DNA from 3 places in the Rhizobium sp. WCS2018Hpa-16 genome. Region 1 is predicted to be linked to each of the others. Evidence: riboswitches for the same ligand, from Rfam matches in the RefSeq annotation. Region 1 holds a riboswitch; each other region holds the start of a gene.

Region 1 (3,980 bases):
CTATAGCACGCTTGTCGTTGTGTGGCCCAAAGTAGACAAAAGCGCGTTTATACTTCCGAATGACGTTACTCTGCGTGCGAGCTAGTAAATGGTGTTGAAGATGTTTGACTTGCCCTGCTCAGTAAACCGGCGATATAGTCGACGTCCTCATCGCCACATCTTAACCCGAGGTGGATACTCTTGCTGATGCCAGTGCTCCCTATCCGGACAGGTTGAACACCGATTTCCTCGGCGTCCAGGCGCACCAGCCAGTCTGGAATCGCGCTGACCCCGCGACCTGCCGCAACAAGCTGCAGCATCATCTCCGTTGTTTCGACTGCCCGATGGTGGCGAGGGCGACTGTTAGCAGGGACCAGGAAGTGGGTGAACACATCCAGACGTTCCGGCGGCACGGGATAGGTGAAAAGCGTCTCGTTCAGGAGGTCAGAAGGTTCGGCATAGTCCCTTAGAGCCAGTGGATGTGCGGTCGGCACGGCAAGGACCAGCTCGTAGTCGAAGACTGGCAGGTAGTTGATCCCCGATGCCTCGATCGGGTCTGGCGTGATCAGAATATCGATCTCGTATCCTGTGAGAGCCGCTACTCCACCGAAAGCGAATGAAGTGGTCAGCTCCAAGTCCACATCTGGCCAATCGACCAGATATGGCTTTGTGACGCCCATGAGCCATTGATGACAGGGATGGCATTCCATTCCGATTTTCAACGATCCTCGTTGTCCATAACGGTAATCGGAGAGAACATCTTCGGCCCTTTCAAGCTGAGGCAGGACGCGCTGCGCAAGCTCCACGATGTAACGCCCCGCCTCGGTGAGCCGAAGATTGCGGCCGTCCTTTTCCCAGACGGCGACGCCGTAACGTTCTTCGAGTTTTCGGATCGTGTGGCTGAGCGCCGACTGGGTCACATTCAACCGTTCAGCCGCCGCCGTCAGACTGCCAAGACGGTCGACTTCCCGCAAAATGGAAAGATGTTGTCTGTCCAGCATGTCAGCTTCTCCTCGTTTGCAGGTCCGCGTCGAGGGGAATGGAAACTTGCTGCGGTGTTCCTGTCGTCGGGGTCTGATTCATCGGCGCTGCCATCAGGTTGCGGCAGGGCGAAGACATGACGCGGAGCAACGGCGCGGAAATGCCGAACGCAAAGCGGCACACCGGGACACCCCGCCCGTGGACGTTATCTGTCGCGGCAGGTCTCCTGGCTTGCGGGTCAATGCTTCAGTCCGTCTTCCCGAGGCGCACCTCAGTGACATGAATGGACGTCCGCTCGCCGCCTACAGTTGCGGGGGCAGCTCCGGCTTCAGGCGGTGATCGCCCTACCGAATTCCCTCTTAGCTCCAGACTTTAGCCTGAAGAACCACGATGACGAAGCAATGTAGCATGTTGGTTGAAGGGTCAAGTTTTCATCTCAAGAAGTAGAGAGCGTTGTCGGCATCAAACGCATGAACAGCGCTCATACGTCAGTGAGACAATACCATTTTTAGTCAGTAGCCCGTTCGGGCATACCTTTCGCAAGAATGACTTTGAACCGAACGCGGCGCTTACGGCGATCGATTGGGAAGTGGGACGACGGATGACGATAGACAGCACTTTCACTTTTTCGATCAGGAGCATTCCCTTCGATGAGGACTATCGCCCTGCGGAGAGTACGCGCGCCACGACGAATTTCGCCAATCTGGCACGAGGCGAGAGCCGTCGAGAGAACCTGCGTAACGCATTGCGGATGATCGACAACAGGTTCAATGCGATGGCGCATTGGGACAATCCATTACGGGATCGTTACTCCGTCGAGATCGAAATCGTATCCGTGGAAATGGGCATCGGGTCATCGGCAGAGACCGAAACCTTCCCCATCATCGAAGTCCTCAAAACGAACATCGTCGATCAAGCGACGAAGGAGCGTATCGAAGGCGTCGTCGGTAACAACTTCTCTTCCTATGTCAGAGATTATGATTTCAGTATCCTGCTGCCCGAGCATAACATGAACAAGGACGCTTTCAGCGCACCTGACGACTTCGGCGATCTGCATGGGAAGCTGTTTCAGGCGTTCCTGAAGTCAGAAGCTTACAGGGAGCATTTCAGCAAGCCGCCGATCATCTGCCTGAGCGCCTCCAGCACCAAGACCTATCATCGCACCGACAATCAGCATCCGATCCTTGGTATCGAATACAGGCAGAACGAATTCTCGCCGACGGATCGATACTTCGAGAAGATGGGATTGCGGGTTCGCTATTTCATGCCGCCCAACAGCGTCGCGCCATTGGCATTCTATTTCATCGGCGACCTGCTGACCGACTACACGAATCTCGAGCTCATCAGCACCATCAGCACGATGGAGACATTCCAGAAAATCTACCGCCCGGAAATCTACAATGCCAATTCAATTGCGGGCACGTGCTATCGCCCGAACCTGAAGCACTCGGACTATTCGCTTACCCAGGTCGTCTATGATCGTGAGGAGCGCAGCCGCCTTGCCTTAGAGCAGGGAAGATTTGCCGAGCAGCATTTTATCAAACCGTTCAAGACCATCCTCGATGCATGGTCCGCCAACTACGTCGTCCGTTAATTCGAAAGCATAGGATCATTCCGATGAAGTCACTGTTGCCCCCGTCGACCGCTGGCAGCCTGCCAAAGCCCTCCTGGCTTGCAGAGCCTGAGAAGCTTTGGTCTCCCTGGAAGATGCAGGGTGACGAACTGATCGAAGCGAAACAGGACGCCCTGCGTCTGGCGCTGGAGGACCAGCTTCGGGCTGGCATCGAGATCGTCAGCGATGGGGAGCAGACCCGGCAGCATTTCGTCACGACGTTCATTGAGCACCTCGACGGCGTCGATTTCGAAAAACGCGAGACCGTCAGGATTCGCAATCGCTATGATGCGAGCGTCCCGACGGTCGTCGGAGCCGTGTCCCGTCAAAGGCCGGTCTTTGTCGATGATGCCAAATTCCTGCGCCAACAGACGACGAAGCAGATCAAATGGGCTCTTCCAGGCCCAATGACCATGATCGATACGCTCTACGACAGTCATTACAAAAGCCGCGAGAAGCTGGCTTGGGAGTTCGCCAAGATACTCAACCAGGAAGCAAGAGAGCTCGAGGCGGCAGGCGTCGACATCATCCAGTTCGATGAACCCGCATTCAACGTGTTCTTCGATGAAGTGAACGAATGGGGTGTCGCTACGCTCGAAAAGGCGATCGAAGGCCTGAAGTGCGAGACCGCCGTGCACATCTGCTATGGTTATGGCATCAAGGCCAACACCGACTGGAAGAAGACGCTTGGATCGGAGTGGAGGCAATACGAGGAGGCGTTCCCGAAACTCCAGAAATCGGGCGTCGACCTGGTGTCATTGGAATGCCACAACTCGCATGTCCCGATGGATTTGATCGAACTCATCCGTGGCAAAAAGGTGATGGTTGGCGCTATCGATGTCGCAAGCCACACCGTCGAAACGCCGGAAGAAGTAGCGAACACACTAAGGAAGGCTCTCCAGTTCGTGGATGCAGACAAGCTTTATCCTTGCACCAATTGCGGCATGGCACCACTTCCGCGTCATGTGGCCACAGCGAAGCTGCGTGCACTCGGTGCAGGCGCTGACATCATCCGCAGGGAGCTTGCGGCCTGATGCCGATCGACAACTTCTCGATTGAATGGCTGACTGATGACGCACAGGCCGCCGTCCGGGCTGAAGCGAGGACCTTCTGCCTGCGGATGATCAAGAACGTCTACGGGATCGACTACACTCCCGCCTGGCATTCTGACCTGGATTCGCTGTTGCTGGCGCAGCCGGACAACTGGTTCTCCCTCGAAAGGCAAGGCAGTTTTCTCGTTGTGCCGGACGGAGATGGACATATCATTGCGACTGGCGGTCTTTACGCCCTCGAAAACAAACCTTCCACGAAGGAGGGCTTACGAAATCGCGACGGCGACGGCGAAAAGGTATGTCAGATTGTCCGCGTGTACATAGAGCCGTGCGCCCGTCGTAAAGGGCTTGGCACA
Region 2 (12,422 bases), on a different contig from region 1:
GACAAGTCCGCCTCTTCGCGTACCATCGCAAAAGAGCGTTCATAGATCGCGTTACCATCGCGGATATAGTCGTATTCTATCATCGATCTTCCTGTCGGAGCGCCGCGACAATGCGGTCCTTGCCAAGACGGGCAAGCAGGGCGCGGGCATTTTCTCCGGGCTTATGTTCTTTTTCGTATAATCCGGCAAGCCGCGAAAGTGCTGCACGCTGCTCAGGAAAGGGCAAAATCACATCCGCAGGGTCTCCGGCACGCCCGCTATAGCGAAAGGCGAGCCCACCGGCAGAGCCTGAAAAGGTGAGCGGCGCAGATGCCGGATGCGCGCAGCCCTTGCCGCAACCGGACAGATGCAGCGACAAAGATCCATCGAGCAGACCGGACATGTGCCGCGCCGCATAATCGCCAAGCTCATGGGTGGCGATATAGGCCGAGGCGCATGCTGGCTTTCCCGAGCAGACAGCGATGGAAGAACGCGGGTCTTTCGCATCCGTCACAAAACCCGCCTGACGCGCATGGTCGAGAAGCCCGGAACATGCTCCTTCTTCACCCACGAAAAACAGGGCATGCGCCGGGCCGGGCCTAACCGTCCTGATCCCCAACGTGGTGGCCTGGGCGCATAGACTGGCCAGTCCATCTGCCGAAATCTGCCCGAAGGCTGGCGCAACAGACACCGCAAAGACGCCGTCTGACAGACGCGCCAAACCGTAATGTTGTGGTTCAAACACCTCTGAAGCGTCGGAGAAGCTGACATCCTCGACCAGCCGACCCGCGCAGATCGCCTTCACCGTTTTAATGTCCAGATCGCGCCCGCGTGCATCCGATCCCCGGTCAGCGAGGCAGGAGAGGAGATCGATCACGACATCGGCTGCATCTTTCTCACCCAAAGCACCGGCCCGCAGCGCCTTGTCTTGCGTGCCGCCGAGCATCAACAGCCACCACACATCGCGTCCAGACTTCACGGCATTCAAACGAATATCGGCCAACAGGCCACCCATCGAGACGTGCCCGCCGCCATCAACAATCACGGACATTTTTGCCGCAAGCCGCTCGTGCAAGTCTTGGGCAGCGGCATGCTGACATATCCGGTCCATGATGCCGCGCGGATCGGCAATGGCTGTCTCGTCAAACCCTGCCAAGGGCGAGATTTCCACGGCAAGACCCTGCCGCACCGGCAGGCCAAGCGCTGAAACATCGCGCTCCAGCAAAGCGGCACTCTCGGGCGTCAAACCGCGAAACTGCACCCCGCCACGGGCGGTGATATCTAGCAGACCATTGCCGTGTCGCGTTGCAAGGGCGCACAGAGTTTGCATATCCCGTGGTGATATCGCGTCGGTCAATGCCACGCGAGATAAAAGCCCGTCACCGGTCTGCATCGGTGCAGATAAAGCAGGGCAGACGCCCCGGCGCGAATAAGGCTGGACTCTATCAAGCTGCGCATTGCTCATGCGCTGGCCCTTGCCGCATCAGGCGCAATCAGCATTTCCAGCTCGGCATCCACCGCATTGCGGCGGCTGTGCCAGAGGCTGCGATGGCGGGCAGACAGAAAACGCCGCGCCATGGCCTCTGCCGCCTGCGGGTTTTCCCGCAGAATAAACTCACGCACCTCATCATTGCCGAAATAGGCGTCGTAAAGCGCATCGATCAGGGATGACGGCACCGCATGGGTCGTTTCGGCAAATCCGATCAGCCGATCCACCGTCTCGGCAAATTCCGAGGCACCGCGTGGTCCGTGGCGCATCTGCCCGGCGATGAAAAGTGGATTGATGGCACGGGCGCGCACCACTCGCGTTATGGCCTGCGCAATGGAACGCGCACGGGGCCGGGTCGGATCAGTCGTATCCAGCGCCACCACATCTGCCGATTGGCCAAGTGTTGCTTTCGCTGCCGCAAACCCGCCGATGAAAGCCACATCGGAAGACCCATCCAGAATATCCCGTCCGGGATCATCGCCGGTGTGAACCAGCAATTCGGCTTTTTCCACCTGGCCGGCAAAGCTGCCATCGGCATAAACGCTGAGACCATCGGCACCGCCATAGGCATGGCTTGCCGCGTCGAGATAGGCTTGGCCCAGGTCTTCACGCTCATCCCAGCGACCACTCGACAGCTTTTCCTCAATGCCCGCACCATAGGTACCCGGAGCAGAGCCGAAAATCCGTGCCGGTATATGGCCAAGCTGTACGGCCTCTTCGCCCAGAGGGTTGTCGCCAGACGCTTCCTCGCGGCGCGCAATCGACTTGGCGGCAGCGTCCAGCAGCGCAATCAAAGCCGGGAACATATCCCGGAACAGGCCGGAAATACGAAATGTCACATCCACACGCGGCCGCCCCAGCACGGCTGGCGGCAGCACTTCGATGCCGGTCACGCGGCCCGTCGCCATATCGTGGATGGGTCTGGCACCCATCAGATGCAGCGCCTGCCCCACATCTTCGCCACCATTGCGCAACGATGCCGAACCCCAGAGATCGAAGACGATATGTTTCGGCCAATCGCCATGGCTTTGCAGATGGTGGCGCAGAACTTCCTCACCGGCCATGCGGCCAAGCTCGAAGGCCGTCCGGGTGGGCATGGTGCGAGGATCGGCAGCATAAAGATTGCGCCCGGTGGGCAACACATCCAGCCGCCCGCGTGCAGGCGCACCCGATGGTCCCGGCGCAATATGCAGCCCATCCAGTGCCGACAGAAGTGCGGCCTTTTCCGCCAGCGCACTCTGCTGTCGCAGCGAATCCGGCTCATCATCCGCACAGCGGCCAAACACATGCTGGCCATCCTTGATGGCAAAATCCTTGAGATCACATAGAAACGCGTCGATTCGGGACAGCGCCGTATCGGCATCATCGCCCATGTCGATGCCCGCATCGGCTGCCAGCCCGGTCTCCTGAGCCTTCTCGACAATCAGCTTGGCCAGCCGGTCGCGGCGGCGACGGTCCAGCCCATCCGCCTGCGCATATTCATCAACAAGCTGCTCAAGCGCCATCTGATCCGGCGATAGCCCGGCCTCGATCAGAACAGGCGGAACATGGCCGATGGTAACCGCTGCAATGCGCCGCTTGGCCACCGCTGCCTCACCCGGATTGGACACGATGAAGGGATAGATGACCGGCAGCCCACCCGTCACGATTTCGGGAAAACAGGCCTGCGATAGCGCCACCGTCTTTCCCGGCAACCATTCCAGCGTGCCATGGGCACCGACATGGATGATGGCATGGGCTTCAAACCCCTGCTGCATCCACGCGCCAAACGCCACAAGCGCATGGCGTGGCGGCAAGGTCGGGTCGTGATAATCCACACGCCGGTCTTCATTGCGGCCACGATCCGGCGCAAGCGCCACCGTCACAGCGCCAAACTGCGCGGACCGAAAGCAGAATTCTCCACCTTCGAACACATCATCCTCGGCCACATCGCCCCATGTATCGTCAAGCGCCTGACTGGCAGCCGATGGCATGGATGCGCGAAACGCGCCGTAATGATCGGCTCCAAACGACGCGGTGCCAGTTTCGATACGGTCCAGCAATTCACGCGCCGTCTGCGGAATATCGGCAACCGAATACCCGGCATCCCGCAAATCCCGCAGCATTTCCAGCACGCTCTGCGGCACATCGAGACCCACGGCATAGCCGGTGCGCCCCGGTGCTGCGCCGGGATAATCCGGCATCAAAATGACGATACGCCGCTGCGAGGCGGCTGCATGTTTCAGCCGCAGAAAGGCCGAGATGCGGTTGGCAACCTGCTCGATGCGGTCAGGCTCCGGCGTGTTGACAAGGCCTTGCCCGCCATTGGGGTCAGGTTGCTTGAACGAGATGACCCCGGCCAGCATCCGCCCATCCAGTTCCGGCAGCACCACATGCATGGCAAGGTCGGATGGGTTCAGCCCGCGCAGATTGTCCACCCAGCCATCGCGCCGCGTGGTAGCCATGATGACCTGAAACGCCGAAACACCCAGCCGCGCAAACAAGGCTGCGCCGTTCTCATCCGTCTGGCTGGCAAAGGCGGTGGCGGCGATGATGGCGTCAGGTTTCAGAACCCGAAGCGTTTCCTCCAGAAAATGAATGGCATCATGATCCTTCAACCCGCTGACGAAGATCGGCAACGGCGCAAAACCGCGTTGGCGCAACGCCTCAAACAAAGCATCAATGGGCGCAACATCTGCGGCCAGCAGCATGGAACGATAAAACAGGATGGGCAGCAGAGGGGCATTATCAGGGAAGCCGGAAAGCGCCTCTTCAAGCGCCACAAGGCCTTCGCCCGGGCGATAAAAACCGGATTTGGGCAGCGGTTCCGCCACCATATCAGGCCAGGCATCTCCCTTTGCAAAGGCTGAAAGCCCCGCCGCAACACGCGCCATGTTGTCAGCCCCGCCTGCGCGGAAAAAGGCGAGGATGGCTTTCAGCGTCTCAAGATCAACCGTGGAAGCAGCCTCAAGCTTCTCGTCACGCTCGCTGCATTCACCGGGCAGAAGCACCAGCTTTATGCCCCGTTGCCGTGCCATTCTGGAAAGCTGATCCACGCCATAGCGCCAGCGATCCGCACCGCCGAGAATCCGGATAAGGATCAGCTTGGCGTGTTCTGCCGTCTTCTCCATCCACAGGTCGACGGACATGGGGTGGCGAAGCTCGGACAGGTTGGCGCTGACCATCGAGACGCTGTCGCCATCAACAGCCCATCCACGCTCCAGCCCGGCCAGATCGCTCGCCGAAAAGGACATCACCACCACATCCGCCCTCGGCTGGTTGAGATCAACCGGCTCGATCAGGTCGTCCAGAGACGAGGATGTGGTGGCGAGAATATGCATGGATCAGGCTGCCAGCATCCGCTCGATCTTTGCGCGGTCGAGACCCTTCTCACCGATCACGACCAGACGGCTGCGACGCTCTTCACCCGCACCCCAGGGGCGGTCGAAATAGTGGTTGACCCGCGAACCCACGGCCTGAACCTGCAAACGCATTGGTTTTGACGAAACCTCCACAAAACCCTTGATGCGCAGCACGTTTTCGGACGCTGCCGTTTCGGCGATCCTTGCTGCCAGCGCATCCGCATCCGTCACGGCATCCAGTTCCACAACAAAGCTGTCGAACTCGTCGTGGTCGTGGTCTTCCTCGTCATCATGGTGCGTGTGGCGGTTGTCGATATCCTCTTCAACGGCCAGACCCAGACCGATCAGCACAGCCGGGTCGATCACGCCGTTGGATGCAACGATGATCTTGGCAGCCTTGGGCAAATGGGCATTGATATGCGCCTTGGCCCGCTCCAGACCCTCGGCATCCAGCAGGTCGCCCTTGGTCAGCACGATAAGATCGGCGCAGGCAATCTGGTCTTCGAACACTTCTTCAACCGGGTCGTCATGGTCGAGCGCCTCGTCATTCTGGCGCTGGGCAGCAAGGGCCTCCAGATCATGCGAAACCATGCCTTCGGCGAGCGCCGCGCCATCGGCAACGGCCACAACAGCATCCACTGTCACGCGGCTTTTGATGGCTGGCCACTGGAAGGCCTGCACCAGAGGCTTGGGCAGCGCGAGACCCGATGTTTCAATCAGAATATGCTCAACGCGGGGCTCGCGGCTCAAAATCTGCTCGATAGCCGGCTGGAAATCATCCGCCACCGTGCAGCAAATGCAGCCATTGGCCAATTCCACGATGTTTTCTTCCGGGCAGCTTTCAATGCCGCAGCCTTTGAGAATCTCGCCATCGATACCGACATCGCCGAACTCGTTGACGATGATGGCCAGCCGCTTGCCATCCAGTTTCTCCAGCAGGCCACGCAGCAAGGTGGTTTTGCCAGCGCCCAGAAAGCCGGTGATGATGGTGCAGGGAACGCGGTCTAGCGTGGTCATGATGTCTCCTCGGTAAAATGCAAAGGGGGAATGCGGGCCACAAGGCCGCGCTTCAAACTGTCAGGCCGTCCGCGCCACGGCATCAGGCCATCAGGCGCAGACGCCAGAAGACGTGCGCCGACCAGAAGGTCGCCAGCATCGTCTTGGGTCAGGGAACCGAACATATAGGACCAGCCATCGGCGCTGCGCATGGCGGCACTGAGGCCGCGCTTGCAATTGGCAAGGCAATTGACGCTGCGCACATCGACGCCCTCGGCGCGGCCCAGCTCAACAGCGGCCTGTGCAAGCGTCGCGCCGGGGCGCGGCTCTGCATTGGGGTCAACCTCATCGCGACAGCTTCGGCAGACGAAAACGACGACGCCTGCGGCTCCATCTGCTTTCGTGGTCTTGTCTGGTGGGGTCGATGTCAGATCCAAGGTGTCAACTTTCCGCGCCTGCAAATTCTCTAGGGGTGCGGATATCGACGCCACGCGCCAAAGCACGTTTCGCTTGATATGACCGGCTAACCGGAGCACCCCGCCCGGTAGACGCATTTTTCTGAAACGGCAGGTCTCCTGGCTTGCGGCGTGAGACGCCCGACACCGCCTTCCCGAACATAATGTCCAGTGGCTTATGGCGCAGGCTCACCGCATACAGTTGCGGGGGCAGCCACGGATTGGTCCGCATTGCGAACGGAACCGTGTTCCCTCTTAGCTTTTCCCGTTGCCGGAAAAAGACCGTCAGTGGTTAACCCTTATGCCCTGCACGGCTTTTGTGTCAATGCCGCGGCATCATTGCCGTGGAAACGGTTTTGGCTATAGTCGCCGCTTTGACACGCATGCGCCAAGAGGAATGAGACGCCATGAACCGCGATATCAGCGAAAGCGAAGCCGAGCGTCACCGCGCCAAGATGGTCAACCGCAAAGCCGTGCAGGATGCCGAAGTGTCTGAAAAGACGGTCGAAAAAGGCCTGCTGATGGTCAATACCGGATCGGCCAAGGGCAAATCCACCGCAGCCTTCGGCCTGGCTCTGCGCATGCTCGGCACCGGCGGGCGCGTCGGCATCGTGCAATTCATCAAGGGCGCATGGTCCACTGGCGAGCAGCAGGCGCTGGCCCTGTTTGGTGATCGCGTGGAATGGCGCACCATGGGCGAGGGTTTCACGTGGGACACGCAGGATCTGAAGCGCGACGTCGCAGCCGCGACAAAAGCCTGGGAAGAAGCGAAAGTCATGATGGCCGATGAAACCATCAATCTGGTGGTGCTGGATGAGCTGAACATCGCCCTGCGCTATGATTATCTGCCGCTGGACGAGGTGGTGGAAACACTTGTCAACCGTCGGCCTTACCTTCACGTCATGGTCACCGGCCGCAACGCCAAGCAGCCCTTGATTGATGCCGCCGATATGGTGACGGAAATGACGCTGGTGAAGCACCACTTCAAGGCCGGTGTGAAAGCCCAGTCGGGCATCGAGTTTTAAGACATGGCAGCGCGCGTTTTGATGTTTCAGGGCACAGGCTCGGATGTTGGCAAATCCTTGATGGTGGCAGGACTTGCGCGTGCCTTCACAAAGCGCGGGCTTTCCGTCATGCCCTTCAAACCGCAGAACATGTCCAACAACGCCGCTGTTACCGCTGATGGCGGCGAGATTGGCCGGGCGCAGGCTTTGCAGGCGCGCGCCGCAGGGGTTGCCCTGTCCGTTCATATGAACCCGGTGCTGTTGAAGCCGCAAAGCGAAACCGGCGCTCAGGTCGTGGTGCAGGGCAAAGTCATCGGCAACGCCAAGGCCGCCGATTACCAGCACATGAAGGCTGGCCTGATGGCCCGAGTGCTGGATAGTTTCGATCACCTGAAGGCGAAATGCGACCTTGTGCTGGTGGAGGGTGCGGGCAGCGCGTCCGAGGTCAATCTGCGCGCCAACGACATCGCCAATATGGGCTTTGCCCGCGCCGCCACCGCCCCCGTCATCCTCATCGGCGATATTGATCGCGGTGGCGTCATCGCCAGCATCGTCGGCACACAGACAGTTCTGGATACGCAAGACGCGGCCATGATTGAGGGCTTCATCGTCAACCGTTTTCGCGGCGATCCCTCTCTGTTTGATGAGGGGATGCGCATCATCGAAGACAAGACCGGCTGGCGGCCCATCGGCCTGCTGCCGCATTTTGCCGATGCCAGCCGCTTGCCCGCCGAAGATGCGCTCGGCCTCACGGCTCCGGGACAGCGCAAGCCCGGCGCAAAAATCCGCATCGCCGTTCCCATCCTGCCGCATATTTCCAATTTCGACGATCTTGATCCGCTCGAGGCCGAGCCGGATGTCGAACTTCTGCGCATCAGACAGGGAGATGCCATTCCCGGCGATTGCGCGCTGGTGCTGCTCTGCGGCTCCAAATCCACCATTGCCGATCTCGCCACGCTGAAAAAATCCGGTCTGGATATCGATATCAAGGCGCATCTGCGCCGTGGCGGATATGTTCTGGGCCTTTGCGGCGGTTACCAGATGCTGGGAAAGACGGTTGCCGATCCCCACGGCATCGAAGGCACGCCTCATACCGCTGAAGGGCTTGGGCTGCTGGATATAGACACCGTCCTGACCGACGACAAGCGCCTCGTCTCCGTCACCGGCCAAAGCTTCGATGGAATTTCCTTCTCCGGCTATGAAATGCATGTCGGCGTCAGCGAAGGTAAAGACACGGCCCGCGCCTTCGCCACCATCGGCAACCATACCGATGGCGCGATTTCTGCCAGTGGCCGTGTCATCGGCACCTATGTCCATGGCCTGTTTGCCGATGATGACCAGCGCAGCGCATGGCTTGAGCGGCTGGGCGGGCAAAGCTCAATGCTTGATTATGAAGAGCAGGTGGATGCCGTTCTCGACCGGCTGGCGGAGCATCTGGAACAGCATCTCAATCTCGATGCGCTGATCGCTATAGCGCGATAGCCAAGGCCAGTACCCCGAAGAGACCAAGCAGCATGGCATCCGCGATGCGCGCAAGCTTCAACGCCCGGCGAATATCGGCAGAGGTCAGATCCCGCCGCCCGCCTTCACCCATGTACCGCGCCTCGATCATCTGCCCGCCATAGGAACGCGGACCGGCCAGCGCAAAGCCCAGCGCCCCCGCCATCGCGGCTTCAGGCCATCCGGCATTGGGTGAGCGGTGGTGATGCGCATCCCTGATAATGGCGCGGAACGCGTTTTGCGGTGAGGCTCCCTTCACAAAAAAAGCAGCGCCCACGAACAGAAATCCTGTCAGCCGCGAGGCGGGCAGGTTGACCAGATCATCCAGCCGCGCAGATGCCCAGCCGAATGCCTCATGGCGCGGTGAGCGATGGCCGATCATGCTGTCAGCCGTGTTGATGGCCTTGTAACCCGCACCGCCGCCAAGCCCTAAAAGCCCCAGCCAGAGCGAGGGCGCAACAACGCCATCGGAAAAATTCTCGGCAAGGCTCTCAATGGCCGCCCGGCAAACCGCCGCCTCATCCAGCTTGTCAGGATCGCGCCCCACAATCATCGACACGGCCTTGCGACCGTCCTCCAGCCCGTCACGCTCCAGAGCCACAGCGACAGCCTCGACATGCTGCTCCAGACTTTTCTGCGCCGGAAGCGACGCACCAAGGATCGCCACGATCAGAAGCCCGAGCGGCAATTGGAGGAAAAGCGACTGCATTGCCCCTGATAGCAATGCCGTCAGCCCAAGAAACACGATAAGCGCCGCAACGCCCATCAGCTTGCGCCGCGAAAATGTGTCACCCTCCCGGTTCCATTTTCGGTCGAGGAAGGCGATAAGCAAACCTATCCACGTCACGGGGTGGCCGATGCGTTTGAACAGCCAGTCGGGATAGCCGACAAGGCGTTCAATCAGCAGGGACAGGAAAGCGAGAGCGAAAAACATGGGCGACAAGCTACCAGAAAAAGTGCAACCGGCGATCCGCCACGGTGGCAATCTGGGTCGGGCACGCCAGCTTTTTCCGCAGGCGCCCGAACCGTGGATCGATCTTTCCACCGGGATCAATCCGCACTCCTACCCGCATTCCCCCATTCCCGCCAGCGCCTTTGCACGGCTGCCGGAACCCGATGCCTTGGAGAGACTGAAACAGGTTGCAGCAACAGCCTTCAGCGCATCCTCGCCAGCCCATCTGGTGGCCGCACCGGGAACGCAGATGCTAATGCCGCTTCTGGCCGGACTCGCGCTGGATCGAGGCGCAAGACGCGCCGCCGTGCTGGCGCCTGCCTATGCCGAACACGCCAGAACCGCCCGCATGGCTGGCCTTCCCGTCACAGAGGTCGCAGATTTTGCCGATCTATCGGCTTGCGATTACGCCGTCGTGGTCAATCCGAACAACCCGGATGGACGGGTGATCGAGCGCAGCGCACTTCTGACACTTGCTGAGACTATGCAGAAAAAGGGCGGGCTGCTGGTTGTCGATGAAGCCTTCATCGAAACAGGATGTGGTGAAACCATCGTCGACGCCGCCACATCGGACAGCCTCATTGTGTTGAGATCCTTCGGCAAGTTTTACGGCATGGCAGGCGTCCGCCTCGGCTTCGCCATCACCCACCCCGATATGGCAGCGCAGCTGGAAGCCCGCCTCGGCCCATGGGCCGTTTCAGGTCCAGCCCTTCACATCTCAACCGGAGCTTTGGGCGACAGGCCGTGGGCTGAGGCAATGCGGACCAGGCTAAATGCCTGCTCGGAACGTCTCAACAGTCTTCTAAAGCACAAGGGCCTGACCATTGCAGGCGGAACGTCCCTGTTCACGCTCATTCGTGACGAGAGCGTTCCCGTCCTTCACAATCACCTCATGCAGCACGGCATCCTCACGCGCATCTTTGAGGAAAGGCCTGCCGATCTGCGGCTCGGCCTTCCCGCCAATGAAGCGGATTGGGCAAGACTGGAAGCAGCCTTGGCTGCTTTCAACCCTTGAACGTATAAGCCGCGATGGAATCCGGCTTCATTTCAATCGAGAAGCCCGGCATTATCGGAGGCATATAGGCTGCATCCTTGATGTTGCAGGGCTCGATGAAATGCTCATGCAGATGGTCAACATACTCGATCACCCGGCCGTCTTTCGTGCCTGAAATGACGAGATAATCGATCATCGACAGATGCTGCACATATTCGCAAAGCCCGACGCCACCGGCATGGGGCCAGACGGGCAGGTCGTATTTCGCAGCGATCAGCAGCACGGCCAGCACTTCGTTCAGACCACCCATGCGGCAGCTGTCGATCTGGACGACGTCAATCGCACCTTCGGCAATGAACTGCTTGAACATGATGCGGTTCTGGCACATTTCGCCGGTCGCCACCTTCACCGAACCAATGGCCTGCCGGATCTTGCGGTGGCCTGCAATATCGTCAGGGCTGGTCGGCTCTTCGATAAAGAAGGGCCTGGCGAAGGCTAATCTGTTGACCCACTCAATCGCCTGATCCACCTCCCAGACCTGATTGGCATCGATCATCAAATAACGATCGGGGCCGATCACCTCACGGGCGATGGTCAGGCGGCGGATATCGTCTTCGAGATCACGGCCCACCTTCATCTTCACATGGTTGAATCCGGCATCGATGGCCTCCTGGCAAAGGCGGCGCAGCTTCTCATCGCCATAGCCCAGCCAGCCAGCCGACGTGGTATAGCAGGCATAGCCTTCCGCGTTAAGAATGGCAGCCCGCTCGGCCTTGCCCGCTTCTGCTTTCCGCAGGATCGCAAGCGCATCCTCGCGGCTCAGTACGTCCGTCAGGTAACGGTAGTCGACAATATCGGCAATCTGCTCCGGGCTCATATCCGCCACCAGTTGCCAGACGGGCTTGCCGGCCTGCTTGGCCAGCAAATCCCAGATAGCGTTGACCACAGCACCGGTCGCTAAGTGCATGGCACCCTTATCCGGCCCGATCCAGCGAAGCTGGCTGTCGCTGGTCAGATGCCGCCAGTATTTTCCGGGATTATCGAAAACGGTGGAGAGATCCGTTCCCACCACCAGATGCCGCATCGCGTTGATGGCCATGCAGCAGATGTCGTTGCCGCGCCCGATGGTAAAGGTCAGGCCGTGGCCCTTGAGGGCCTCGTCATCGGTATCGAGGATCACATAGGCAGCCGAATAATCAGGGTCCGGGTTCATCGCATCCGAACCATCGAGGCTTTGTGAGGTCGGAAAGCGCAGATCGAAAACGCGCAGATCAGTTATCTTTGTCATGGCCACACTCGCGGTCGGGTTTGATGAAATTCGTTTGTTTGCAGATGGTGGCTCACGCCACCTCCACCATGCCTTTGATGACGCCCGCCTTGGGGTTGGTCAGATCAGCAAAGCGGGCAGGCACCTCGCTTAAGGTCATGCGGTGGGTAATCAGTGCATCAGGCACCTTGCCCGCACGCTGGGCCTCCAGAACAACATCGAAATCCTCACGCGTCGCGTTCCGGCTGCCGAGCAGGGTCGTTTCACGCTTGTGAAATTCAGGATCGTTGAAGCTGATATCGCTGGCCACAATCGAGACCAGCACGTAAGCGCCGCCATGCCCGACAAAGGAAAATCCGCGCTCCATGGCCTTCGGATTGCCGGTGGCATCAAACACCACATCGAAGAAGTCGCCGCCTGATATCTGCGACAACTGCTCCTTGTC
Region 3 (12,422 bases), on a different contig from region 1:
TCGATCTTTTCCACTTCGCCGCGCGTAATGGTTCCGCTGATGACCTTGCGGCCCGCATCCCGTCCCAGATAGACATCGCTGATGGTGCTGATGATACGCATGCAGCATGCGGTCTTGAAGGCAAGGGCAAGCGTGGGCAACAGCATGCGCAACGCGGCCAGCTCATCATCGTGAAAGCCTTCCGCATGGCGTGTCAGCCAGTGGGAGTAAAAGGCATTCATCTCACCCACACTGCCACGGTCGGTAAAGCGGTGAATGGTCGCCAGATAATCGGTGTGTCCGGCCTCCATCATGTCGTTCAGCTTGCGAAAGGTCGAGCGCCCGCCTTCGAAGAAGCGATGCCGGGCTTCACTCGTGTTTTCCTTGATGAGATGGAAAAAGACGGAGCTTTCCCAATCCTCGCGGGCTTTGCCATCATCGGTAAAATCATAGACGCTGGATGACGCTGCCGCATCGCCACTATCCCAGCGAAAGGCATGCCCCTCGAAATCCGGGTGAAGCGTATCCATCAGCACCAGGGCGGACGAAATCGAAATGCCAACCTCATTGCAGCGCGTGCAAAAGCCCGACAGCAACTTTTCCTCTTCAATGCCCTCGTAGCCTTGCTGCGATAGCCACAATAAAATCTCTGAAAGACTGGACTGCTGGATCATGGAGGGCGATGGTCCCGGTTGAGCACGCGTGAAAACATTTGCCATGCGTTGAACCAGCAGCGTGGCCTGCTTTGGTCCTGTTTACAACATTTTCACGAAATCATCTGACGAAAAGCGGCTGCACGCTTGGCCAGAAGGCCATCTGTAACATGCTGCCCATGCAGCAGGGTGATGTGCCGCGCACCTTTGTCTCACCCGATCAAGCATTGAAAACTTGCAGTTCAGCTATTGGCCTCTTCACTCTCGCTGGACTGGAGCAGCCGCGTCAACTCGGCGCAGTTCGGATCATCAGCATCCAGCAACTGCACGGGTGACGTCCAGCCGAAGCTGTAGCCCGCAATTGTTGCAATGGCCCATGATGGATCTTCGCCTGCGCGCTGAAGAAGCTTCGGCCCCTGCGCGGCCACGCATTGCTGCGACTGCTGAAGGGATTGGGCTGAGGCGTTTGCGCCCTGAAGGCGGTCCTGCACCTCTGCCTGAATGGGGTTCAGGACAAAAAGCGTGATGAGCCATGCGGCAATATCGGAAATCATGCGTAACCTCTGCACACTCGGCGATGATGTCGGAAAAGGTCCGACATCGTGAAAGCGCCGAGACTTTCACCAGAGGGGCCCGGACCAGCGGGTTGGTTGAGATGTGGGAGGCCGTCGCTGCAATTCAAGAGGCGCGGCAGCGGGAATTGGACGAGAAAGGCAACAGGCCTTTTCGAAGATGCCGCGCCAACCCTTATCTCGGAGACCGATAGCGAATATGGCACATGTCGCCATCACTCGCTTCAACATCGACTTCGACACCAAACACATCCGCGATCAGGCTAGCCGTGAAGACCGTCGATGGTTTGCCAAGCGCCACAAGCGTTCCCGCCTTCATCACCGCCACCCGGTCACAAAACATGGCCGCATGGTTGAGATCATGCAGCGCTGCGGCGACCGTCAGCCGCTGCTGGCGCACGAGATGCAACAGCGCGATCTGATGGCCGATATCGAGGTGATTGGTCGGCTCATCCAGAAGCAGAATATCCGGCTTTTGCGCCAAGGCGCGGGCGATGTGCAGCCGCTGCCGCTCGCCCCCCGATAGCGTGTGCCACATGCGCTTTGAAAGATGCTTTGCATCGACATCCTGCAATGCCTGATCCACAATGGCATCATCCTGCGCCGACCATGGCGACAGGGCACCCTTATGCGGTGTGCGGCCAAGCTCCACGGCCTGACGGGCGTTGATCCGCTCCTGCGTTTCGGCTTGCTGTTCGACGAGCGCAATAGAGCGTGCGATCGTTTGACGGTTCAAGCTCTCCATGGGCTTGCCGTCCAGCGTGACATCGCCGTATCTAGCCTTTCGAAGGCCGCAGAGAAGCGACATGAGGCTCGTCTTGCCGGAACCATTGGGTCCGACAATGCCCAGAAACTCGCCCGGCCGGATTTCCAGACTGACATTCCTGACAATATCGACGCCACCGGCAGACCAGCATAGATCGTTCGCGCAAAGGGTCATACCGATCTCCGTCGCTGGCTGAGAATGAGCGCGAAGGCAGGGGCACCGAACAGCGCCGTGATGACACCAATCGGCAGGACCTGCCCGGTGATGATGGTGCGCGAGACAATGTCTGCCGCAATCATGAACACGGCACCGGTCAGGGCCGCAGCGGGCAACAGGCGCCCATGGCGGACGCCGACGATCATGCGTGCGGCATGGGGAATGACGAGACCGATAAAGCCGATGGAGCCGACGATGCTGACCATGATGGCCGTCATCAGCGCGCAGATGCCGGTGAGAACAATGTAGACACGCCGAACCGGTATGCCGAGCGAGGCAGCGGAACCGGAGCCGAAGGTAAAGGCATCCAGCGCACGCGCATGCCACAGGCAGACCAAAAGACCGATAAGTGTGACTGGCAAGGCCAGCCACACATCTGGCCAGCGCACACCGGAGAGATTGCCGAGCAGCCAGAACATGATGCCCCGCGCCTGCTCGGCATTGGCAGCCTTCGTCACGATAAAGGAGGTGATGGCATTGAAAAGCTGCGAACCCGCCACACCCGCCAGAATGATGGCGCTGTTTCCGCTGCCAGCCCTCAAGGCCAGCAGGCTGACGAGGGCAAAGGCTGTGAGCGCACCAAGGAATGCGCCGAGCGGCATGGTGAGCATGCCAGCGCCAAAGCCTAGAATGGCAACGCCAACAGCGCCCGTCGATGCACCGGCTGAAATGCCCAGAATATAGGGATCAGCCAACGGATTGCGCAACAGCGCCTGAAGCACGACACCCGACAACGCAAGGGCTGCACCGCAGCAGGCCGCAACCACCGCCCGACTGAGGCGGTAGTTCCAGATGATGCCTTCATCGATCGCATCCAGCGGATAACCGGCATCTAACACGCGGTTCGCCACCGCCTTGGCAACGACATCCATCGAAATGGATGTCTCGCCGATGGCGGCTCCGAGCCAGAGCGCCAGGCCCAGGAGCCCGACCGCCAGCAAGACGGCACGGGTTATTGTGAAGCAGGCACCCATGGCCTAGTTGGAAAGTCCAAGCTGGACGATAGCGTCGGCCAGAACTTCGATACCATCGATGGTGCGGATCGTCGGGTTCATGGCCTGTGCATCCATGGTGACGATATGGCCCTCTTTGACTGATGGCATCAAGCTTGTGACCGGATCTTCCTTCAGGAATTTCTGCTTGAGCGCGACATCATCTGCCGGAAAGCGCCTGCGATCCATCTTGCCCGCGACGACGATCGTGGGGTTGGCCTTGGCGATGGTTTCCCAACCGACTGTCGGCCACTCTTCATCGCTGTCTATGACGTTTTTGATGCCCAGTGCGGACATGATATAGCCAGGCGCACCGTTCTTGCCCGCAACGTAAGGGTCGATTGCAAGCTCTGCGCTGGAAAACCAGAAGACTGCGGAAAGCTGGCCCTTGGCGGAAACGATCTTCTTGCGAGCGGCATCTTCGCGTGCCTTCAGTTCGGCCACCAGCTTTTCGCCCTTGTCCTGAACATTGAAGATTTGCGCAAGGTCGGTCACTTCCTGATAGATCAGGTCCATGGTGAACACGGAATGGCGCACGCCATCCCCACCACCGGAATTGTCCTTGCCGGTGCAATCGGCGGGCGATGTGTAGACTGGAATTTTCAGCTCTTCGAATTGTTCAGGCTTGGCAACCACACCTTCCGGGCCGACATGCCATTGATATTGCACCGTGACCAGATCCGGCTTCTTGGCCAGAACGCTCTCGAAACTCGGGTCATTATCCGCAAGCCGGTCGATCTTGGCATTGGCTTCTTCATAGCCCTTGATCACAGGGCCGACCCAAACCGCCGTGCCGACGACCTTATCTGAGAGGCCCAGCAGATAGAGAATTTCCGTGGTGCTCTGTCCAACGGCGACAGTACGCTCAGGCGCATGCGTGAAGGTGACATCCCGACCGCAATTCTTGAGTGTCAAAGGATAGGACGTCTGCGCCGCATGGGCAGAAGGCAGCGCCGCAAACGAGCTTGCAACCGCGAAGATGGCAGCGCCCATGGCGTGCCTGAAGTGTAATGTCATTTCGATAGTCCCCGATCGTCATAAGTTGCGCAAGGCGCAACTGGGTATGAACATGTTTAGACAGTCAGCCCGCAAAGACGGGACGTTGGGACGATCTGAAACCGGGACATGGCAGATGAATAAGGCGCAGGCTAGCGCTCGATGCAATCACGACGTCTCCTGTTCCGGGCATCCCCGCCCGCGAATTGGATTGAACATATGACGGCAGGTCTCCTGGCTTACGGATTTGCGCCTTCGCCCAACCTTCCCGCAAATCGCTTTGCAGTGGCATGACACTTTTAAAAAAAGCGTCATAGGGCTCGACAATCCGCTCACAGTTGCGGGGGCAGCCACGGCATCGGATATAAGTCCTCACCGTATTCCCTATTATTCCTTACGATTGCTCGCTTGGAACCGTCGCAACCAGTTAGACGCAATCGCGACATACCGTCAAGTCGAATAATTGTTATGTTATTACATATTCGCTTGCAAGCGTTGATTTTCGATGTTTTACGGCTCATCCTATCGCACGAAAAAACCGGGAATCTCTTCCCGGCTTCAATCTTGAATTATCGATAATATGGCTGTTTATGGCAGCGTATAGGCGATCACATAGTCACCGGGCTTTGTGCCGACAGAGCCATGGCCGCCTGCCACCATCACCACATACTGCTTTCCATCATCCATGGCATAGGTCATCGGCGTAGCCTGTCCACCGGCTGGAAGACGGCCTTCCCAAAGCTGCTTGCCCGTGGTCAGATCATAGGCGCGGAGATAATTGTCCACCGCCGCACCGAGGAAGGCAACGCCACCCTTGGTAATCATGGGTCCACCAATGCCGGGAACGCCAACCTTGAAAGGCAGGGGAAGCGGCGTCATGTCATAGACGGTGCCGTTCTTGTGCTTGTAGGCAACGTCACCCGTGCGCAGATCAGCACCCGCAACATAACCCCATGGTGGAGCCTGGCATGGAATGCCGAGCGGTCCGAGGAAGGGTCCCATCAACACGCCATAGGGCGCGCCATCATTTCTGTTCAGACCCTGCTCACTGCCTTTTTCGTCCTGACCCTTCGGCGGAATCTGGTCGCGTGGCACGAGCTGAGATGTAAAGGCAAGGTATGTCGGCATGCCGAACATCACCTGCCGCTCCGGATCGACTGCAACAGAACCCCAGTTAAAGGTACCGAAATTGCCGGGATAAATCAGTGAGCCATTAAGGGACGGCGGCGTATAACGGCCCTCATAGTTCAACTGATGGAATTTGATCCGGCAGGCCAGCTGGTCGAACATGGAGACACCCCACATGTTCGATTCAACCAGCGGCTCTGGCTTGAACGAGAGAGCGGATGTGGGCTGCGTCGGAGACGTGAAATCTTCAGGGATTGCACCACCTGGTGCTTTCTCTTCCGTTATGCCCAGCAGTGGCTCGCCATTGCGTCGATCCAGCACATAGATATCGCCCTGCTTCGTTGGCCCGACCAGAGCCGGAACGGACTGGCCATCCGGCTTGGTAATATCGAGCAACACGGGCTGCGCGGGAACATCCATATCCCAGAGGTCATGGTGCACGGTCTGGCGTACCCAGCGATCCTGTCCGGTGTTAATATCGAGCGCGACGATGGAGGACGAGTATTTCTCGACGCTTTCGCTGCGGCCCATGCCGAGCTGGTCCGGAACCTGATTGCCCAGCGGAATGTAAACGAGACCCAGCGCTTCATCGACGCTAAAGATGGACCAGCTGTTGGGCGAGTTGGTCGTATAGGTTTGACCAGCCTGAAGCGGTTGCGTCTGGGTCGGGTTGCCCGAATCCCAGTTCCAGATCAGCGCACCGGTGTTGACATCGAATGCCCTGATGACGCCGGACTGCGACTGCGTTGAATAATTGTCGTTGACCGCGCCACCGATGATGATCTTGTTGCCGACGACGACAGGCGGGGATGTAGAGTAATAGTAACCCGCCGGATTGTACTTCATACCGTTGGCGAGCTGCAACGTGCCCTTATCCGCAAAGCCTTCGCAGACGAGCCCGGTCAAAGCATCAAGCGCAATCAGACGCGCATCCGACGTTGGCAGATAGACACGCTGTGCGCAGGCGGCACCTGCCTGTGCAGCCGGATCCGCGTAATAGGTTACGCCACGGCATGTCTGGTGTTGACGATCCGGGTTTAGACCTGCATTCGGATCATATTTCCACTTTTCCTTGCCGGTGGCCGCATCGATGGCGATGGCCCAGTTATGCGGTGTGCAAAGGTAAAGCGAATTGCCGACTTTTAAGGGAGTCACCTGATAGGTTGTCTCACCGACATCGTCAGGCAATTTGACGTCGCCCGTCTGGTAGCGCCAGGCTTCTTTGAGGTCGCCGACATTCTGCGTGTTGATCTGCGCCAGCGGCGAGTAGCGTTGGCCATAGGAGGTGCGGCCGTATTGATGCCATTCATTATCGGGAACCGGATTTCCAAAAGAAGGCGATGCGGTCACCACGTCGGTGGGCAGCGCGCCTTCGATGTCATTCGGGTCCTGCGTCATCGCAAATGCTGCTGCACCCACGGAAACCAGAACGGCAGTTAAAAGTGGAACCGCATTTGCGCCGTAGGAGATACCTGTGGGGCTAGTAAAGCCCAGAGGCTTTCTGATCCATGGCATCAGAAGCCACATGCCGACCACGATGATGAAGCCTCCGCGTGGACCCAGTTGCCACCAGTCGAAGCCGACTTCCCACAACGCCCATAAGAGCGTGGCGATGACGAAAACCGCGTAGAAGTGAAGCGCAAACTTGTTTCTTTTGAACAGCAGAGCGCCGGTCACAATGAATGCGATGCCAGCCAATGCGTAATAGAGGCTGCCGCCCAGCATTGCGAGCTGTGAGCCAAAGCCAAAAATTGCTAAACCAATCAGAGTCAGGACGACTGCAGTGGATGTAATTGCCATAAAATGCCCCCGGCGTGGTCTCCCGCGCCGAAAACACAATCCACTACTAAAAGGTTCCCAAAAAAATCACGATTTGGCCACTTTTCCGAAATCGCTGAATGCAACGCGGATTTCATCAGTCGTTTTTTCCGAGGCAATCATCGCCGCCAGCAAGATCCGAGACTGACCGGCTCTCAATGTCTGCGAATGGATGGCGCCTGCCGCCCCCAGATCGTGACCGCCGCCGCCGCCGCCATAACCGGCAACGAGAATGCCCGTCGGCACGCGGCTGGAAACGACGACGGGAACCTTCGCCTCCCGGCACCGGCCAACGGCTTCGACAATGCGCACATTGGCATTGCCGGAGCCCAGCGCAGCCAGAACGATACCGTCAGCGCCTGAATTCAGGCTGGCATCGATATGGGTTGCATCACAGCCCGGATAGATGGCGACGATATCCACTCTGACATCTTTGACGCTTGCGGACAGGCCGGGGCTTTGCGGACAGAGAACATGGCCCGCCAGATCAAAGGCATTGCTCTCATCCGATGAGCACTTGTAGAGGCCCCATGCCGGAAACAGCGTTCCGCCGAAGCAGACAAGGACGCCCCTTTCAATATTGGATGGATCGACACTCGCTTCGATGGCTGCCGAAAGATTGCCCGGACCATCCGAGCACGGGTGATCTGCGGTGAACTGGGCACCGGTAAATATGACGGGTTTGGTCAGATGGTGCTGGAGATGAACCAGAAGGGCGCTTTCCTCCATGGAATCGGTTCCATGCAGAATGACGATCCCATCCACGGCGGGATCGGCAAGCTCCTTGCCGACCGCGTCGCTGATATCCTGCATATCGGACAGCGTCAGGCTGGAGGAATCCTTAGCCATCAACTCCACGGGCTTGACCAGCACATCGGCAGAAGACAGGCCGGACACCAGCGCCTCACCCGACAGCGCGGGCCTTGCCGCGCCATCATCACCGCGTTTGCTCGCAATGGTGCCGCCGGTGGCGATGACGGCCACCCGCATTTTCGAAAGATCAGTGTCCACGATCTGCCCCGGAGCCAGAGCGTCTGTCTGCATCGGCTTTCGCCAGTTCATGGATGCGATTTCGCAACATATACCAACCCGCAACAAGAGCTGGCGCAATAATGACGAGCGAACCGACCGTCAATGTGCCAGCAGGATAATCCAGCGCCATCAGCACCAGCACGCTGAAAAGGAAGACAAGCGTCATTATGCCAGTGTAGGGCGCGCCAAACATTCTGAAATCAGGACGATTCATTTTCCCCCGCCGCGACAGATGCCACAGCTTGAGTTGGCATAACACGATGACTCCCCACGCGCAAATAATGCCCAGCGCAGAAAGATTGAGGGCAATTTCAAAGGCTTCAGCGGGCACGAAGGCATTCATGATAACGCCAATAACTGTGACGACTGCCGTGACTGCAATGCCGCCATAGGGTACGCCAGCCTTGTTCATTTTCGCCAGTGCCGCCGGCGCTGAACCGGAGATTGCCATGGAATGAAGGATGCGGCCTGTGGAATAAAGCCCGGCATTGAGCGACGAAAGAACCGCCGTGAGCACCACAAGGTTCATAATGATATCTGCACCCTCGATGCCGATGGAGCCGAAGAAGGTCACGAACGGGCTCTCACCTGCCTTGTAGGCGGTGTAGGGCAAAAGAAGCGACAAAAGCAGAACCGAGCCGACATAAAACACCAGCAACCGGAACACCACCGTGCGGATTGCGCCGGGAATAACCTTGCGCGGGTCTTCGGTTTCACCCGCCGTAGTGCCGATCAGCTCAATGGACGCATAGGCAAACAGCACCCCCTGGATAATGATGAAGGCTGGCAAAATGCCATTGGGGAAGAAACCGCCATTATCACTGATGAGGCTGAACCCGGTCACATGGCCTTCAATGGGCGTGCCAAAAATGACGAAATACACACCAACAACCAGAAAGGTAGCAAGAGCGACGACCTTGATCAGGCTGAACCAGAACTCAAGCTCACCGAAAACCTTCACCGACAGCATGTTCATGCCCAGCACGATAACCAGCGCGCCAAGCGCAAAGACCCATTGGTCGATACCCTGCATCCAAGGCACATATTGCTTGAAGAAATTCATGTAGATCGCCACCGCCGTCACATCGGCAACTGACGTCATGGCCCAGTTCATCCAGTACATCCAGCCAACGGCAAAGGCCATTTTCTCGCCGTAGAACTCACGGGCATAGGACACGAAGGAGCCGGATGAGGGGCGGTGCATGATCAGCTCTCCCAGTGCGCGCAGCACCAGAAAAGCGAAGAAGCCGCAGATGGCATAGACAAAAACCAATGCGGGACCCGCTGCGGCAAGACGGCCGCCTGCCCCAAGAAAAAGCCCCGTTCCGATGGCGCCGCCAATGGCAATCATCTGGATCTGGCGCGGCTTGAGAGCCTTGTGAAATCCAAGGTCCTCTTTGGACTGAAGGTCCCGTTCGTGATTTTGCTGATTTGACTTTACTGACAATCGCCCCTCCCTCAGAGCTTAAGTCATCCGCAAATCCGTCTCATGACGGTCTGGCATCTTGGGCCAGACGCAACGGCTTTGGCGGCTTGGCGTTAAAAATTTCAAAGCGAAATATAAGTCTGTTATGCTGTAAGACAGATTTTGTAATCTCAAATACGTGCCAAATTTTCTGACGTCAAGCGTCATCCAGACGGTCTGACACGCGTGAATGACCAGAAAGCCCCGGAGTGAGGCCGCAAACTGGATGAAAACAACTGAAGATATGATGCTGGCGCAAAAGCGCTCCGGCAGGAGTGATACCCACGCGAAATGCCCTATGGCGGGCTGTTGATCGTCTGGAACCATCGCGTCGCTAAAGGTTGCGACGCAGACAAGGCCACCTTATCCGAGTGGCCTGCGATCGGTCATGATGGACGTAATGATCTGCTTGACACGACCGAGATGGGCTTCCATGGCGCTTCTGGCCGCTTCATCCGATCCCGCCGCGATGGCTTCCGCAATCAGACGATGCTCGATATTCGAGGCAGCGCGCCGGTCAGCCATGACGTTCAGCAGTCCCGATTGCTGGCTGAGCGAATCGCGCGCATCAGAAAGAACCTTGGCGAAAACCGAATTGCCGGACGCTTCGGCAATGGCGCCGTGAAATTCGGAGTCCAGCTTGACCCATTTCTGCGCATCTTCCTGCGCATCCATCGCATCGCAAAGCTTCAGGATTCCAGCGAGTTGCTCACCCGTGCGCCGAACGGCGGCCCATCCGGCAGCAGGAACTTCGATATAGGGCCGGGCCTCGATGAGGTCGCGAGCGGAGTAACCGCCATAGCTCAGCTCCGGGCTTGGCCTGTCGGTCAGAACAAATGTGCCGCTGCCCGTCCGCGTCTGCGTCATTCCTAGCGTCTGCAAGGAGCGTAGCGCCTCACGCACAATGGGTCGACTAACGCCATATTTGCCAGCCAGATGCGTTTCGGCAGGCAAGCGCGTGCCAATGCTCAACCGCCCTGAGACGATTGCCAGACGCAAATCCTCAAAGACCGATTCCGCCGCGCTTTTACGGCTGATCGGACTTGTTTCTGATAAAAATTCCACCCCTGCACTCATGTCGCTAACCTTTTATAAACAGAAGATCATTGTCAAGGCATCCCAAGTGAACCTCAGCCGGTTTGACGAAACAATAAAAGCGAATACGCCTATTTTTTAAGCGCGCCGAAAAAGATTGCAAATCAATAGGCGCTGCGTCATCTATGCCCCATGACGCTGCGCGACCTGACCATATTGGTGATCGACGAAAACGCCATCCGCGCCTCCATTATCGAGGAGGGATTGCGCGAAGCGGGGCATGACCGTGTGACGGTCATTCACGAAGTGCACGGCGTGGCGCGCATCATAGAAACGCTGTGTCCGGATGTGATCGTCATCGATATCGAAAATCCCAATCGCGACATGATGGAGCATCTGTTCCAGCTCACCCGCACTGTCGGGCGACCCATCGCCATGTTTGTGGACCGATCCGACACAGCATCCATCGAGGCAGCCGTGGAGGCAGGCGTTTCGGCCTATATTGTGGATGGGCTGAAGAAAGAGCGCGTCAAACCCATTCTCGATATGGCCGTCAGCCGCTTCAATGCCTTCAGCCGCCTGAAGCAGGAACTGGCTGAGGCAAAATCGGCACTTGAGGATCGCAAGATCGTTGAGCGCGCAAAGGGCATCCTCATGAAGATGCGCGGTCTTTCCGAGGAAGAAGCCTTCGCGCTTTTGCGCCAGACGGCCATGAACGAAAAGAAAAAACTCTCCGATATCGCGCAAAGCGTGGTGACGGCGGCCGGTCTGTTGATGTGAACGGCTGACGGAGCGAAAGGAAGCAGACCATGACCAGCAACGGTCGCGTAGACAAAGCCCCGGCACTGATCGGCAATGATAGCCAGCGCACCTTGCGCGCCGGCTTCATTCCGCTTGTCGATGCCTCGGTGCTGATCGCGGCTGCAGAATTCGGCTTTGCGGAGCGTGAAGGCCTGACGCTGGATCTGGTGAAGGACGTTTCCTGGGCCAATGTGCGTGACCGGCTGGCGTTCCGGCAGTTCGATATTGCCCATATGCTGTCACCCATGCCCGTCGCATCCATGTTGGATCTCGGCTCCAACCCCTCCCCCACCATCACGCCCTTTTCTCTCGGACGTGGCGGTAACGCGATCACCCTGTCGACACGGCTGTTTTCACGCATGCGCGAGCTGACCGGGCTGTCCGAGACAGCAAGCGCACTGGAAAACGCAAATGCGCTGAGAACCCTTCTGCAAAACATGCGCCTGCGCGGCGAAGCCGTGCCGACCTTTGGCGTGACCTACCCCTTCTCATCCCACAATTACGAATTCCGCTATTGGCTGGCCGCTGGCGGCATTGACCCGGATCGCGACGTCAAACTTGTGGTCGTCCCGCCACCGCTCACATCGGATGCGCTGGCCGCCGGTGCCATCGAAGGCTTCTGCGTCGGCGCACCCTGGAACATGATTGCCAGCGCACGCGGCATTGGCCGCATCGTCGCCGCCAAGCAGGATATCTGGCCATCCGCACCGGAAAAGGTGGTGGGCATGCGACCCGATTGGGCGGAAACACAGCCGGAGGCGGTTTCACGCCTGCTGGTGGCGCTAGATGCGGCGGCACACTGGTGTGACGACATCGACAATCACGCCACCCTTTCAGAAACGCTTAGCTCTGCGAAATATATTGGCGCACCCGTGGAGATCCTGCGCCAGGTGCTGGCCGGTCGCTTCAGCGTGGATGCGCAAGGCAATCAGCGGGTGATTGAACGCTACTTCACCTTCCACGACACAT

What was found. Region 1 has a riboswitch for cobalamin ahead of RQI55_RS23055 (LysR family transcriptional regulator). Riboswitches for the same ligand answer to the same signal wherever they lie in the genome.
Region 2: it holds a riboswitch for cobalamin, as region 1 does, so the genes downstream of both, RQI55_RS15235 (DUF1636 family protein) here and RQI55_RS23055 (LysR family transcriptional regulator) in region 1, are expected to answer to the same signal.
Region 3: it holds a riboswitch for cobalamin, as region 1 does, so the genes downstream of both, RQI55_RS19380 (ABC transporter substrate-binding protein) here and RQI55_RS23055 (LysR family transcriptional regulator) in region 1, are expected to answer to the same signal.

What each region holds. Positions count from the first base shown of each region.
Region 1 covers NZ_JAVTIX010000012.1:82,661-86,640, forward strand. The annotation lists gene RQI55_RS23055 (LysR family transcriptional regulator) at 66-980, opposite strand; cobalamin riboswitch at 1,159-1,365, opposite strand; gene RQI55_RS23060 (DUF1852 domain-containing protein) at 1,562-2,554, shown strand; gene RQI55_RS23065 (methionine synthase) at 2,578-3,606, shown strand; gene RQI55_RS23070 (GNAT family N-acetyltransferase) at 3,606-3,980, shown strand, end outside.
Region 2 covers NZ_JAVTIX010000004.1:254,520-266,941, forward strand. The annotation lists gene RQI55_RS15215 (precorrin-8X methylmutase) at 1-83, opposite strand, end outside; gene cobG (precorrin-3B synthase) at 80-1,444, opposite strand; gene cobN (cobaltochelatase subunit CobN) at 1,441-4,788, opposite strand; gene cobW (cobalamin biosynthesis protein CobW) at 4,792-5,829, opposite strand; gene RQI55_RS15235 (DUF1636 family protein) at 5,823-6,242, opposite strand; cobalamin riboswitch at 6,353-6,562, opposite strand; gene cobO (cob(I)yrinic acid a,c-diamide adenosyltransferase) at 6,668-7,285, shown strand; gene RQI55_RS15245 (cobyric acid synthase) at 7,289-8,746, shown strand; gene cbiB (adenosylcobinamide-phosphate synthase CbiB) at 8,733-9,698, opposite strand; gene cobD (threonine-phosphate decarboxylase CobD) at 9,697-10,731, shown strand; gene RQI55_RS15260 (L-fuconate dehydratase) at 10,721-11,998, opposite strand; gene RQI55_RS15265 (zinc-binding alcohol dehydrogenase family protein) at 12,051-12,422, opposite strand, start outside.
Region 3 covers NZ_JAVTIX010000007.1:250,794-263,215, forward strand. The annotation lists gene RQI55_RS19360 (adenylate/guanylate cyclase domain-containing protein) at 1-698, opposite strand, end outside; gene RQI55_RS19365 (hypothetical protein) at 875-1,186, opposite strand; gene RQI55_RS19370 (ABC transporter ATP-binding protein) at 1,380-2,144, opposite strand; gene RQI55_RS19375 (iron ABC transporter permease) at 2,141-3,160, opposite strand; gene RQI55_RS19380 (ABC transporter substrate-binding protein) at 3,164-4,171, opposite strand; cobalamin riboswitch at 4,381-4,608, opposite strand; gene RQI55_RS19385 (glucose/quinate/shikimate family membrane-bound PQQ-dependent dehydrogenase) at 4,763-7,102, opposite strand; gene RQI55_RS19390 (asparaginase) at 7,169-8,164, opposite strand; gene RQI55_RS19395 (amino acid permease) at 8,121-9,599, opposite strand; gene RQI55_RS19400 (FadR/GntR family transcriptional regulator) at 9,981-10,694, opposite strand; gene RQI55_RS19405 (ANTAR domain-containing response regulator) at 10,845-11,432, shown strand; gene RQI55_RS19410 (CmpA/NrtA family ABC transporter substrate-binding protein) at 11,462-12,422, shown strand, end outside.